One region of the uncultured Porticoccus sp. genome, then DNA from elsewhere that is predicted to be linked to it. Evidence: riboswitches for the same ligand, from Rfam matches in the RefSeq annotation. Region 1 holds a riboswitch; the other holds the start of a gene.
What was found. Region 1 has a riboswitch for cobalamin ahead of AACZ64_RS08010 (TonB-dependent receptor). Riboswitches for the same ligand answer to the same signal wherever they lie in the genome.

Region 1 (7,673 bases):
GTTTGTAACGACTGTGGTGCGGATTACACCAAATGGCAGGGGCAGTGCCCCGACTGCGGTGCATGGAATACGTTGACTGAAGTGCGTCTCGGCGCTGTTGTCACCTCGGGTAGCCGCAGTGGCGGTGGCTTTGCCGGGGCTGCCGACGGTGTGGTGAACACGCTGGCGGAAATCGATCTGGCCGATATTCCCCGTATCAGCGCGGGTAGTCAGGAGCTGGATCTGGTGCTGGGTGGTGGGCTGGTGCCCGGATCCTGCATTCTGGTGGGTGGCGAGCCGGGCGCGGGCAAAAGCACCTTGCTGCTGCAAACCCTCTGCAAACTGGCGGAGAGTCAGGTGGCGCTCTATGTCACCGGTGAAGAATCCCCGCAACAGGTCGCCATGCGGGCCCATCGCCTGGGTCTGCCGGTCAACCGGTTGCAGATCATGGCGGAAACCTCCGTGGAAACGGTCTGTGCCACTGCCGCGCGAGTGCAACCGAAGATCCTGGTGGTTGATTCCATTCAAGTCATGCAGCTTGAAGAAATCTCCTCGGCCCCCGGCAGCGTTTCGCAGGTGCGGGAATGTGCCGCGATGCTGGTTCGCTACGCGAAACAGACGGGCACAGTGCTGTTGCTGGTGGGTCATGTCACCAAGGATGGCAGTCTGGCCGGTCCCAAGGTATTGGAACACATGATCGATTGCTCGCTGATGTTAGAGGGGACCAGCGACAGTCATTTTCGCACCCTGCGCAGTCACAAAAATCGTTTCGGTGCGGTCAATGAGTTGGGCGTGTTTGCCATGACCGACAAGGGGCTGCGCGAAGTGGCAAACCCGTCTGCCATCTTTTTACAACGGGGTGATGAGGTGGCTTCCGGCAGCGTGGTCATTGTGGTCTGGGAGGGCACCCGGCCCCTGTTGGTGGAGCTGCAGGCGCTGGTGGATGACAGTCACCTGAGCAATCCGAGGCGCGTGACCGTGGGGCTGGAGCACAATCGCCTGGCGATGCTGCTGGCGGTGTTGCACCGTCACGGCGGAATCATGGTCGGTGATCAGGACGTCTTTGTGAATGTGGTGGGTGGTGTCAAGGTATTGGAGACCAGTGCCGATCTGGCGCTGATCCTGGCGGTTATTTCCAGCTTCCGCGACCATCCGCTGCCCCGCGATCTGGTGGTCTTCGGTGAGGTGGGGCTGTCCGGTGAGATCAGGCCGGTGCAAAACGGTCAGGAACGACTGCGAGAGGCCGCCAAACACGGCTTCACGCGAGCGATTATTCCCTTTGGCAATGCCCCTCGCCAGCCGATTAGGGGGATGGAGGTGATACCGGTGCGCAAGCTGACCGATGCGCTGGATGCCCTTGGCTAATGCCTCCCTGCCCGCGTCTCTCATGCAAAACCCAAATTGACTTTGCCCGGCTCCGGGCGTAAATTCCTCCACCTTGCTTAGGCAACAGGTTCTCGACGCAGCGTTCAGTGCGTCGAGTGAAACGGGAAGTCGGTGCGCTACATGACGCCAGTCAAAGGCAAACCCGACACTGCCCCCGCAACGGTAATTGAGTGAACCCGCAGTACGGGTTCAAAAGCCAGATCACACAGCCACTGTGCATATGCATGGGAAGGCGATCTGGCAGGGGAAACCGCTCATGAGTCCGGAGACCGGCCTGTCGCTACGCAAACGAACCACGGGGTGTGGTTGCGTTGGTGTCGACAGTTTTTCTGTTCCATCGCCAATGATAACTCCGTGGACTGATCTCACTCAGCACGCGTTCGGGGTCGAACGCCGGAGACCTGTCAATGAAAAAACGTCCCTCCGCCAGTTGCCTGGCACTCCTTGTCATTTCCTGTGCCAGCGCTCAGGCCACAGAAACAGCAATTGACGCTGAAACCGGTAAGAATAATCTTCAGGAGGTCGTGGTCACCGCGTCTCTGGCACCGGTTCAGTTGCAGCAGACCGGTAACGCCATTCATGTTATTTCCGCCCGGGATATCGAAACCAGTGGCGCCGCTGTAGTCAGTGACCTGTTGCGCGATGTGCCCGGTGTCGCCATCAACCGAAGCGGCCCGCTCGGTTCCACGACCCAGTTGAGAATGCGTGGTGCCGAAGGCAACCATGTGCTGGTGTTGGTGGATGGCGTAGAAGTGAACGATGGTGGCCAGGCCGACGAATTTAACTGGGCTCATATGTCCACCGCCGGAATCGAGCGGATCGAAGTGGTGCGCGGTGCACAGAGCGCCCTTTGGGGCAGCGATGCGGTGGCGGGGGTGATCAATATTATTACCCGCCAGACGGAGGAGCCCTTTCAGGCACAGGTCTTCTCCGAGGGCGGTAGCCACGGCATCAATCATACCGGCTTTACGCTCGGGGCCAGTGTCGGAACGGCCCACTTCAATCTCAGTGGATCACACCTGTCATCCGACGGCGACAACATTTCCCGTTCCGGCAGTGAAGATGACGGTTATCGCAACAGCACCCTTAATCTTAATGCCGGCTGGCGACCGCTGGACAACCTGGGACTGTCCCTGACGGCCCGCCAGACAGAGGGCGAAAATGAATTTGATGGCATTGATGACCTGATCACCGGTTTGCCGGAGGACGGCGATCTTGAGTCGGATTTCCGTCAGCGTTTTATACGCGCCCAGGCGGATTTGTCCCTGCTGGATGATCGCTGGCAGCATCGGGTCGCTCTGGCGGTCAGCCGCCACAACAATGAAAACTATACCGATGGCGAGAGCACTGGCTCGAACGCCACGCGAAAAAAACAGTACAGCTATATCACCAGTTTCAGTTGGGATGAGCAGGCCCAGCGCCTGTCGCTGCTGCTGGAACGGGAAACCGAGGATTTCCGCCAGCGAGGCCCGATTCTCTTTGGCGACCCGAATCAGAACCAGAGCCGCGAAACCGACAGTGTGGCACTGGAGTACCGGGTGGTGCTGTGGGATGACCTGACCCTGGGTGCCAGTGTGCGTCACGATGACAACAGCGAGTTTCAGAATGCCTACACGCGGCGCTTTGATGCCAGTTACCGCATCCCCGAATCGGCCACGCGTTTGCGTGCCAGCTGGGGCACAGCGGTGAAAAATCCCACCTTTTCAGAGCGCTTTGGCTTCTATACCAACTTTATCGGCAACCCCGATCTGCGTCCGGAAAAATCCACCAGTTGGGACATGGGTGTCGATCAGTCGCTGTTTGATGGCCGCTTGATGCTCGGCCTGACCTATTTTCGTGCCCGCCTGGAAAATGAAATCAACGGGTTTGTCTATGATCCGGTTGCCTTTGCCTTCACCGCAGAAAATGTCGATGGTAACAGCGACCGGCAGGGTGTGGAGCTGACCTTTGATGCCAGCCTGACACAGACCCTGTCCCTCAAGGGCAGTTATACCTACACGGATGCCACCGAACCTAACAGTGGCGGCCGGGATGTGGATGAATTGCGCCGCCCGCGCCATCTCGGTAGCACCACGCTGAACTGGCAGGTGGCCGAGCGCCTCAATATTGTCCTCAATGCCCAGTACAATGGCCACCAGGATGACCAGTATTTCCCGCCTTGGCCGCAGCCTTCGGCGCGTGTTGAGCTGGATGACTATACACTGGTGAATCTGAGTGCCCAGTATCAGGCGAGCAAATCACTGACCGTTTATACCCGGCTGGAAAATCTGTTGGATGAGGATTATGAGGAAGTTTTTGGCTATGAGTCGCTCGGTTTTGGCGCCATGGTCGGTGTTCGCTACAGTTTCAACCAATAAGTCACCGGATCAGGAGGGCAGGTTGTCGTGACCGATTTGAGCAGACCCGGCAAAACCCGGGTGTTGTTGTCTTGGAGCAGCGGCAAGGATTCCGCCTGGACACTTTATCAGTTGCAGCGGGATCCCACCGTGGAGGTTGTCGGGTTGTTGACCACCTACAATCAGGCATTTGCCCGCTCGGCCATCCACGGTGTTCGCTTGACCCTGGTGCGCGCCCAGGCGCAGGCTGCCGGGTTGCCGCTGGTTGAAATTCCTCTGCCGTGGCCGTGCAGCAACGAACAGTATGAGCAGGCCATGCGTGCCGGGCTGGATGAAGCCATGCAGCGATTCGTACCGGATGCGATTGCCTTCGGCGATCTGTTTCTGGAGGACATTCGCGCCTACCGCGAAAGCCGTATGGCGCAGACCGGACTCGACGTGCTGTTTCCAATCTGGGGCACGCCGACGGATCAGTTGGCCCTGACCATGATCAGCGGCGGCCTGCAGGCCGCTGTCACCTGCCTAGATCCCGCCAGGATGCCCCAGTCACTGGCGGGCGCCGCGTTCGATCTGGATTTTCTGGCGAAGTTACCGGCAACGGTTGATCCCTGTGGGGAGAATGGTGAATTCCACAGCTTTGCCTGGAGTGGACCGATGTTCAAATGGCCGATACGGGTTGCCGTGGGTGAAACAGTCATCCGCGAGGGATTTGTTTACACCGACCTGACGGCGGTGGTGGCTTGAGGATTGTCTCGCTGTTGCCCAGCGCCACAGAGATCATCTGTGGCATCGGCCTCCGCGACAGCCTGGTGGGGGTCACCCATGAGTGTGATTATCCACCCGACGTGGTGGGATTGCCCGTGGTGACTGCCTCCAGGATTCCCAAGGGGCTTGCCAGTAGTGAGATTGATACGCTGGTGAGCGACCAGCTGGAAACGGACACGGCGCTGTACAGCCTGAACGAGCCGGTGCTACGGCAGCTTGCCCCTGATTTGATCGTCACGCAGGCCCTTTGCGATGTCTGTGCGGTCTCTGCCGGTGAGGTGAACGACATGGCCTGTCAATTGCCCGGTAATGTCCGGGTGATCAATCTGGAGCCAGCCTGTTTGCGGGATGTTCTGGATACGGTGTTGCTGGTGGGTGAGGCGGCGGGTTGTACCGCGGCGGCCGCTACCTATCACGCCGAGCTCTGCCGCCGGGTCGATCGGGTGGCGGCGCGGACGGCGGCTGTGTCGGCACTGCGTCCCCGGGTGGCCATTCTGGAGTGGCTTGACCCGATCTATGATGGTGGGCACTGGTACCCGGAGCTGATCGAGCTGGCCGGTGGCATTCCCTGTTTTGGCGAACAGCAGCGGCCATCCCGCCGCCGCTCCTGGGAGGAGTTGGTGGCCGCGGTACCGGATGTGGTGGTGGTTTCGCTGTGCGGATTTGACTTGCAGCGCACGGCCCTGGATATTCCCCTGCTGACGGGCAGGTCAGGTTACGGTATGTTGCCTGCGACAGAGTCCGGTCAGGTCTATATGGTAGACGGCAACAGTTATTTCAGCCGACCCGGCCCCCGGCTGGTGGACAGTCTGGAAATACTGGCCAATCTGCTGCACCCCGAAATTCATCCACTGCCGCAGGGTATGATGGGCGCAGTGAAAATTCCGAACACCCCCTGAGGACATGCAATGACAGACAAACACCAGCAGAAGATGCAGAAGCTCAAGGAAAAAGTGGACGCCGGTATAGCGGCCGCAGACCAGGAGCGCGGTGTGATGGTTTTGCTCACAGGTGATGGCAAGGGTAAATCCAGCTCTGCCTTTGGCATGGTGATGCGGGCGTTGGGCTATCACTACAAGGTGGGCGTGGTGCAATTCATCAAGGGCGAGCAACTCTCGGGGGAAGAGCTTTACCTGCAGGAAAAGTGCCCGGAAGTGGACTTCTACCAGATGGGCACCGGTTTTACCTGGAACACCCAGGATCGCCAGGGTGATATGGAGGCCGCCCTTCGCACCTGGCTGGTGGCCAAGCGAATGCTGGCGGATGAAAGTTTCCATCTGGTGGTGCTGGATGAGCTGACCTACATGCTCAGTTTTCAGTATCTCGATGAGGCCGAAGTGCTGGATGCATTGCGCAACCGACCGTTCAGCCAGAGTGTGGTGGTAACCGGCCGCGGTGGCGGGGCCGGGCTGCAGGCGCTGGCGGATACCGTCTCGGAGATACGGGATGTCAAGCACGCCTATCGCGCCGGTATTATGGCGCGACGCGGTGTGGACTTCTGACGGGCCGACCGAGGAGCTGCGCGTTGCATCGTCTTCCCCCGCGGGCCTTTATGGTGGTTGCCCTGGTTTTGCTGGTGCTGGCTGTATTGCTTGGCTTGCTCGTGGGTCCGGTACAGATTGCCCCGGTAAAACTGCTGACGCTCTGGTCTGCTGATCAGGATATGGACGGCCGCGTGCTGGAACTGATCCGTCTGCCACGGGTATTGCTGGCGGCTCTGGTCGGCGCCTGCCTGGCCAGTTGTGGTGCCGTGATGCAGGGTCTGTTTCGCAATCCACTGGCCGATCCCTCCCTGATCGGCGTTTCCAGTGGCGCCTCGGTAGGCGCCAGTTGTGTAATTTTCTTCGGTGGTTTTGGCTTCCTGGGTTCCGGGTTGGGGCTGCCAGCCATTGCGATCGGTGCCTTTCTTGGCGGTATGGCTGCCACAGCCGTCGTTTACCGGCTGGCAACCTCGGTAACCGGCACCTCCGTATCCACCATGTTGCTGGCCGGAATTGCCATTACGGCACTGGCGGGGGCGGTAACCAGCCTGTTCAGTTTTTTCGCCGACAATGAAATGCTGCGTCGCATCAGTCTCTGGCAAATGGGCAACTTGGACAGTGCCAGTTGGCACCGTGTGATGGTGATTGCCGCGGTGGTGATACCGCTGGTATTGGTCCTGCCGCGCGAAGGTCGCGCTCTGAATGCCATGTTGCTGGGAGAATCCGAGGCCCGCCATCTGGGGATTGGCGTCGAGCAGCTGAAACGGCGATTGATCGTACTGACGGCACTCGGGGTTGGTGTGGCGGTGGCGGTGTCGGGTGTGGTCGCTTTTGTGGGGCTGATTGTGCCCCATCTGGTGCGGTTGCTGATCGGGCCCGATCACCGTTACCTGATTCCCGGTTCTGCCCTGTTGGGGGCGGTGTTGCTGTTGCTGGCGGATACCGGGGCCCGGACCCTGATGTCGCCAGCTGAATTGCCCACCGGGGTGATCACGGCCCTGCTGGGGGCACCATTCTTCGTTGCCCTGTTGCTCCGGCAGCGCCGGGATCTGGTGAGTTAGCGCGATGCTGGAAGCACAGGGTCTGTCATTTTCCATCGCCGGGTTTTCGCTGCTGCGGGATATCGATTTACGCGTGGAACCGGGCAAGGTCACGGCCATTATTGGTCCCAATGGGGCCGGTAAAACCAGCCTGTTGCGCCTGCTGACTGGCGAACAGCGGCCCACGGCGGGCAATATTGCGCTGAGTGGCCAGCCACTGGGGGACTGGTCGCCAACACAACTGGCCAGCGTCATGGCCGTGCTACCGCAGAGTTCGAGGCTCGATTTTCCCTTTACCGCCCGGGAGGTGGTGATGATGGGCCGCATTCCCCACGCCACCGGACTGGTCCGCGATACCGCCATTGTCGATGCAGCCCTGGCGGCTGTGGATGGCAGTTATCTGGACAAACGCTTTTATACCCACATGTCCGGCGGTGAAAAACAACGCGTTCAGCTGGCTCGGGTACTGGCCCAGATCTGGGAGCCGGTGGCCGACCATGCCCGGGTGCTGATACTCGACGAGCCCACCTCCTCTTTTGATCTCGCACACCAGCAACTGACCATTGCCAATATGCGCAGCTTTGCCGCCCAGGGGGTTGGCGTACTGGTGGTGATTCACGATCTGAATATGGCAGCTCGCTGTGCCGACCAGTTGCTGGTATTGAGCTGTGGGCGGATTGCCGCCT
Region 2 (7,673 bases), on a different contig from region 1:
AGGGATTGAACGCGACCTGTTAGCAGCAAACCGAGGCGAGGCATCCAGTGTACCAGAAGTGCATCGGGGTTCGGGCGAACGGTTTGGACGTCAGGGGCGAATCAATATTCGGGTTGCACAGAGATCGGGTTGGCGATATGCAAGAGACTGAGGCAATGAGACATGAGATCTGAAATCCATCCAAATTACGGCACACTGTCAGCAACCTGCAGCTGTGGTAATGCATTTGAAGTAGGTTCCACCACGAACGGTAGCATCCACGTGGATGTCTGTTCAGCCTGCCACCCGTTCTACACCGGCAAGCAGAAAGTTGCTGATACCGGTGGTCGTATCGACCGTTTCAACAAACGTTTCGCCGGTCGTTCCGCCAAAAAATAATCTGAATATGTCTGCCTTTCGAGGCAAACGATGCGCGCTCTGGATAATATGCCAGAGCGCGTTTTTCGTTGTCTGGCTGTTTATCGCCGGTGGGCCCGCCAGGGCTGATCTACGCTGCCAGCCTTTCGCCCCGCTGGAGAAGGTTGCCGTCACTCATGTCTATGACGGCGATACTGTCAAACTGGACGATGGTCGCAAAGTTCGATTGATCGGTATCAATGCCACAGAACCGGGCCGTGATGGGCAACCGGATCAGCCGTTTGCCGCTGAGGCCCGTGACAGGTTGCGCAGTCTGATCAAGGCTACCTCGCAACTGCACCTGTTGACGGACGGGCAAACCCATGATCGCTATGGTCGAATACTCGCCCACCTGTTCAATGAGCGAGGAGAAAGTCTCGAACAAATCCTGCTCGAACAGGGGCTGGCCTACCATGTTGCAGTGCCGCCCAACCTGACCCTGGCAGACTGTTTTGCCAGCGCCGAGCAGTTGGCTGTCAAACAGCAGCGGGGACTCTGGAGCAAGGCCGGTATTGCCCCCGTCGCTGCCCGGGATGTGCAGGACGGAGGGTTTAAACGGTTGCAGGGTACCGTCACTGCCGTCCAAACCGGCAGGCACTGGCGGCTCGTCCTGGATGATGTGATCAAGGTAATGATTTATCCAGAACACCGTCATCGCTTTGAGGCAAAACAACTGAACAGCCTGCAAGGCCAGCAAGTGGAAATACAGGGGTGGGTTTACCGCAGTCGCGGGGAATGGCGGATCAAACTGGAAACCCCCCACGGTATGGTGTTTTCCCGTTGAATTGTCCGACACCGCCCTCCGGCGGTGCCGCTGATGCCTTCCCAAAATACTCTACCAGCTCAATGAGGCGCCTGTCTGGTACTCGGTAACCCGGGTTTCGAAAAAGTTTTTCTCCTTGCGCAGGTTGGCCTGTTCCTCCAGCCATTCCAGACGATTGATGGCACCGGGGAAGGGCTCTTTGTGGTTGAGGGCCCGGGCCCGCCGGTTGGCGACGAAGCGGAACTGGTCCATGTGTTCGTCGGCGCTGTAGCCAAGGATGGGATCTGGCATCAGGTAGTGAGCGTAGGTGGACTCCACCGCTTCAGCTTCCTCCCACATGACCTGTAATTGCGCCGGATCCAGTTTTAGATTTTCCTCCTCCAGTAACTGATTCACCACTCGCAGACCAAAGGCACAGTGCAGCGCCTCATCTCGCAGGATGTATTGCAACTGTTCCCCGGTGCCCTTCATCAGGCCCCGGCGCTGCAGGGCAAAAATCGGGTTGAAGCCGTTGTAGAACCAGCAGCCTTCGAAGATTCCCGCGAAGAACAGGTAGGACATGGCGAAGGTTTCCAGATCGTCGCGGTTGCCGAGGTCCAGATCCTGACGCAACACGGTATCCAGTCTCGCACTGGCCAGACAGATTTTGCCGTGGATCGCCGGGACCACCCGGTAGCGGTTGTAGATGTCGCTCTGGTCCAGCCCCAGGGTTTCGATGCAGTGCTGGTAAGTCCAGGTGTGCAGTGCTTCTTCATAGACCTGTCGGGCCTGGTAAATCTGCAACTCCGGCGCGGACATTTTTTCCATCACTGCCAGGCCGATATTGCGCATGGCCATGATGTCCGATGTGGTCAGGTAAGCCAGCACGTTTTCATACAGATGACGTTCCTCGGTGGTCAGTTTGTGGTGGTAATCGTGGATATCCTGGGTCATGTTGACGTCCAGAGGTGTCCAGTGATTCTTGTTGGCATTGAGAAAAAATTCCCAGGCCCAGGGGTATTTGAAGGGGGCCAGCTGGTTGATGTCCGCTTTGCCGTTCACCACTCGCTTGTCCGACGGATTGATCGGGAGAAGGCGTGTTGCCGGTATTTCCGACACTGCCGCGGTTGCCATTGACAGTGTCGCCGGGACTTTTGCTGCCTCTGATGGCTGTGCGGCAGCGACCCCGCCCAGCAGGTTGATGGTGCCGGGAGGAATGGCGCTGCGCAGCGGGTCATCCCAGTCGGGAAGCAGGGTTGTGTCGGTTTCAAGTACAGTTTGTCGGATAGTCATTATTGGCAGGCCTCGCAGTCGGGGTCGAGAATGGAGCAGGCGGAGGGTGCGGCCGACACCGAAACACGGTTGTCTGCATCGGCGCTGACACGACTGGCCTTGTCGGTGTGGGTAGCCCCCAGGGAACGCAGGTAATAGGTGGTTTTCAACCCCCGGGACCAGGCCAGCCGGTACAGATTGTCGAGTTTTTTGCCGGAGGGTTCAGCCATGTAGAGGTTGAGGCTCTGGGCCTGATCCAGCCATTTCTGGCGCCGTGCCGCCGCCTCCACCAGCCAGCGGGGGTCGATTTCAAAGGCTGTGGCGAAGCGGGTTTTCAATTCCTCCGGCACCCGGTCGATATCCACCAGGGAGCCGTCGAAGTATTTCAGGTCACTGACCATCACCTCGTCCCACAAATCCTGCTCCTTAAGTGCTTTCACCAGCCAGGGATTGATTACCATGAATTCGCCGGACAGGTTGGATTTCACGAACAGGTTCTGATAGGTGGGCTCAATGGACTGGGTGACACCGACAATATTGGAGATGGTGGCAGTGGGGGCAATGGCCATGACATTCGAGTTGCGCATACCGTGGCGGGCCACCAGTTCGCGCACCGGCTGCCAGTCCAGTTGGCTGGAGTTGTCGAGGGTGCAATACTCGTCGCCGCGCTGTTGTTCCAGCGATTTCAGGGAGTCGATGGGCAGTACATTCTGATCCCACAGGGATCCTTGATAGCTTTCGTAGCGGCCGCGCTGTTGCGCCAGTAGCGCCGAGGCACGGATCGCATGGTAGCTGATCAGCTCCATGGACTGGTCGGCAAAATACACGGCTTCCACGCTGGCGTAGGGCAACTTCAGGGCGTAGAGCGCGTCCTGGAACCCCATCAGGCCGAGACCCACCGGGCGATGTTTCAGATTCGATTGCCGGGCCTTTTCCACAGCGTAGTAGTTAATGTCGATGACGTTGTCGAGCATTCGAACCGCAGTGAAAACCGTCTGTTCCAAATGTGCCTGATCGAGTCGGCCGTCGCGAATGTGGTTGGGCAGATTGATAGAGCCGAGATTGCAAACGGCGATTTCCCGCTCATTGGTATTCAGGGTGATTTCCGTACACAGATTGGAGGAGTGCACCACGCCCTGGTGTTGCTGGGGAGAGCGGATATTGCAGGGATCCTTGAAGGTAATCCAGGGGTGACCGGTTTCAAACAGCATGGACAACATTTTTCGCCACAGCTGTGTGGCGGGCACGGTTTTGTGCAATGGGAGCTTGCCGTCCCGGGCCAGTTGTTCGTAATGGCAATAGCGCGCCTCAAAGGTCTTGCCGCAGAGATCGTGTAAATCGGGCACATCCTCTGGTGAAAACAGTGTCCAGGACTGATCCTCGATCACCCGCTTCATGAACAGGTCGGGAATCCAGTTGGCGGTATTCATGTCGTGGGTGCGGCGACGCTCGTCGCCGGTGTTTTTGCGCAGCTCCAGAAAATCCTCGATGTCCAGGTGCCAGCTCTCCAGATAGGCGCACACGGCGCCTTTGCGCTTGCCGCCCTGATTGACCGCCACGGCGGTGTCGTTCACCACCTTGAGAAAGGGCACCACGCCCTGGGACTCGCCGTTGGTCCCGCGAATGTGGGCACCCAGAGCCCGCACCCGGGTCCAGTCGTTGCCCAGGCCACCGGCCCATTTGGAGAGCATGGCATTGTCCCGGATACCCTCATAGATGCCGTCCAGGTCGTCTGGAACTGTAGTGAGGTAGCAGGAAGAGAGCTGCGAGTGCCGGGTGCCGGCATTGAACAGGGTGGGGGTGGAAGGCATGTAATCAAAGCATGACATCACCTCATAGAACTCGATGGCGCGCTGGTCGGGATCATCCTCCTGCAGTGCCAAACCCATGGCTACCCGCATGTAGAAGCTCTGGGGCAGCTCCAGGCGCTGTTTGTCCCGGTGCAGGAAGTAGCGGTCGTAGAGGGTCTGCAATCCCAGATAGGTGAACTGCCGGTCGCGCTCCGGCTGCAGGGCGGCACTGAGGCGTTGCAGGTCAAAGTTGAGCATGGCCTCGTCCAGCAGTTCCGCCTCGACGGCCCCGCGAATCCCCGCCTGAAACAGGGCGGCATAGTCCTGTTCACTATAATGGCCGGACAGGCTCTGGTGACAATCAAGGGCCAGGATGACTTCTTCCCAGAGCTGCTCCAGCAACAGATGGGCACAGGCGTGGGAATAGCCCGGGTCTTTTTCAATCAGAGGGCGTGTTGCCATCACCATGGCAGTGGTCACTTCCGCTGCTTTCATTCCCCCGTAGAGGGTGCGACGAATCTGGGCAGCCAGATAGTCGGCGTCCACATCCTCAATGCCCCGGCAGGCGCGCTGTACCCGCTGGTCCATGTCTGTCAGGTTCAGCATCACCTTCTTGCCGCTGCTGTCGACAACCGGCAGTTGTTCGCTGGGTTCGGCATGAGTGGGCGTGGCAAGGCCAGCGGCACTGCGGTTCTGATGGTGTTGCTCCCGATACAGCACATAGGCGCGGGCCACCTTGTGGCACTCACTGCGCATCAGACCCAGCTCCACCAGATCCTGAATTTCTTCGATATGCACACTGCCGCCCGCCGGTAGTCGCTTTTGCAGGCGTTCGATAATTTCCCGGGCAATGGTGTTGACAGTCTGTTTGACCCGCGCCGAACCGGATGCTTCCTGGCCCTCTACGGCAAGGAAGGCCCTGGTCATGGCGATGGCGATTTTTGAGGCATCGAAGGGCACGGCCTGGCCAGTGCGCTTGATCACTTTAAACGGTATGTCTGTAGCGTGTGGGGGCGGCGTGTCCTGCCCGCCAGGGGTGAAGGGTTGGCTGTTCATCATGTCATTCCTGTCGATTTATGCGCGAAATCTTCAGGCTTCGCCAATCGGCGGACGGACAAAATACAACATGGCGGCACGGTGGGGCATTGGTTCCCCGTATGCAGCTGGTGTCCTGAATCGCGAAGACTGAAGCCTTGTTTGCTGGCAGGTCTTCGGACTCAGGGGCATTGCGCATGAAGTTGCGCTGCCTACGGCGACGGCTTCCCGTTCAATTGAACAGTGCCTCGGCGGTGCCGATGTCGCGTTCGTTCCCCATTACCGCTGCGCGTCAGTTCCGGATTTTCACCGGATTCCCTTTTCAGGAAGGCTCATCAAACACAAGATGTGCCAATCCAACCAGCTTTTACGAGCATATCTTGTGTATTTGTGCATGTAAAGTGGTTTCCTGTCCGTTGGCGAATGGAATGCCATGGTCTAGGTCGTCCGCCCAAGGCTGCGACAATTTGTCGCATTGACTGGATGCCGGTGAGCCCCAATTATGCTGCCCCTGAATTCGAATCACTTTCATTTAGATTCGGGCTGGGGAGAAAATGAAAAAAGAAATTCGCTGGACTTCTGTCTTGGCCCTTCCATCCCTGTTCTGTCTTTCAGTGATCTCTGCTCACGCGGAAGACGGTGGCGTCGAAGTGGCCATGGAAACCGCCGCGGCAAGCCTGGAAGAAGTCAAAATCTGGGGTAAACAACCTTCCAGTCGCGAGGCGGGCTATACCAACCCAACCAGTGTATTGACTCGGGAGGATATGGCCAGTATCAACGTGGCGACCACGGAAGATCTGGTGAAATACGAGCCCAGCCTGGTGATTCGTCGCCGCTTCATCGGCGATGCCAACGGTACCCTGGGGATCCGCGGTTCCAACATGTTCCAGACCAGCCGCTCAATGGTGTTTGCAGACGGCGTGCCGCTGCACTATTTTCTCGAGTCACGCTGGAACGGCGCGCCGCGCTGGACCCTGGTGTCGGCCAGCGAAATCGCCCAGGTGGAAGTGGTTTATGGCCCGTTTTCCGCCGAGCACAGCGGCAACGCCATGGGTGGTGTGGTGTTGATCGAAACGGCGATTCCCCAGCAACGGGAGTTTCATGTGGATTGGTCATCCTTTGTCCAGTCCTTTGATGAATACGGTTTCGACGATGATCTGTGGGGACGCAAGGGTTTTATTTCTTTCGGCGACAAAATCGGCGACCTCAGTGTTTACCTCTCTTACAACCGTCTGGAAAACGATTCCCAGCCCCAGTCTTTCTACTATGGCAGTACCAGCGGTTCGCTGGCACCAACTGCGGTCAGTGGTGCAATAGGGGGCGAAGACGACAGAGGCGCAGACCAGTGGTATTTCGGTGATACCGGGATGGTTAAAACCACCACTGACAACTACAAGTTCAAGGCCGGGTATGACCTTGGTGACTGGTTTGCCCTCTTGAATCTGGCCTACGAGGATCGCCGTTCGGATAATGATTCCGCTAATAGTTATTTACGGGATATCGATGGTAATACTATCTGGGGCGGCCACGTAGTTCAGAATGGTGAGCCGTTTTTTGTCCCAGGCAGCCGACTCAATGTCAGTGAGCAGGAGCGCCGCAGCCTTTCGGTGGGGTTGCGCCTGAAGGGAGATTTGACCGACAGTCTGTCAGTGGAAACCAATCTCAGCCACTTTGCCATTATTGCGGATGAAACCCGCAGCTCTGCCCTCAATCCTGCCCACCCAGACCATACTCTGGCTGGACAGGTGCTGGATTACGGCGACACCGGTTGGCAAACTGCCGATCTCAAATTCACTTTGCATGAATTTGGTCTGGACGGCATGCAATGGGTGACGGGCCTGCGCTACGAAACCTACGAACTGAATACCACGGTCTATAACGCCGATAATTATGTTGCCGGCGACAGAACCCGGGCCACCAGCCGTAGCGGTGGGGAGACCAGGATCGCCGCGGCGTTCCTGCAGCTGAACTGGGATATCGATGCGCACTGGTCCACTTCTCTGGGTGGGCGCTATGAATCCTGGAAAAGCAGTGATGGTTATTTTTCGGACGACGATGCCATGACACCCTGGTTGGATCTGGTCAAGCTGCCGAGTCGTTCCGAGGAGAAATTCTCCCCGAAATTTTCCCTGGGTTTCCGCCCGGATGACCTGTGGGCCTTCCGCTACTCCATCGCCAAGGCCTATCGCTTCCCCATCGTTGAGGAACTGTTCAGCCAGTTCCAGGCCTTCAACGCGGTCAGTGAGGCCAATCCCGGTTTACAGCCGGAAGAGGGTCTGCACCATAACTTCATGATCGAGCGGGCCATCGATCAGGGTTATGTGCGGTTGAACCTGTTTTTGGAAAACATCAAAGACGTGATCGAGTCCCAGGCGACGATTCTGCCGGGCGGTTCCTCGATCCGTACTTTCGTGCCGGTGGACGAGGTGAGAACCCGC

Region 2: linked by a shared signal. The riboswitch ahead of AACZ64_RS09075 (ribonucleoside-diphosphate reductase subunit alpha) and the one ahead of AACZ64_RS08010 (TonB-dependent receptor) in region 1 are both predicted to bind cobalamin.

The regions. Positions count from the first base shown of each region.
Region 1 covers NZ_CAXBHS010000007.1:86,192-93,864, forward strand. The annotation lists gene radA (DNA repair protein RadA) at 1-1,344, shown strand, start outside; cobalamin riboswitch at 1,414-1,658, shown strand; gene AACZ64_RS08010 (TonB-dependent receptor) at 1,773-3,722, shown strand; gene AACZ64_RS08015 (adenine nucleotide alpha hydrolase) at 3,750-4,445, shown strand; gene AACZ64_RS08020 (ABC transporter substrate-binding protein) at 4,460-5,365, shown strand; gene cobO (cob(I)yrinic acid a,c-diamide adenosyltransferase) at 5,375-5,968, shown strand; gene AACZ64_RS08030 (iron chelate uptake ABC transporter family permease subunit) at 6,019-7,008, shown strand; gene AACZ64_RS08035 (heme ABC transporter ATP-binding protein) at 7,013-7,673, shown strand, end outside.
Region 2 covers NZ_CAXBHS010000008.1:122,115-129,787, forward strand. The annotation lists gene rpmE (50S ribosomal protein L31) at 163-378, shown strand; gene AACZ64_RS09065 (thermonuclease family protein) at 386-1,180, shown strand; gene AACZ64_RS09070 (ribonucleotide-diphosphate reductase subunit beta) at 1,232-2,431, opposite strand; gene AACZ64_RS09075 (ribonucleoside-diphosphate reductase subunit alpha) at 2,431-5,259, opposite strand; cobalamin riboswitch at 5,385-5,615, opposite strand; gene AACZ64_RS09080 (TonB-dependent receptor) at 5,790-7,673, shown strand, end outside.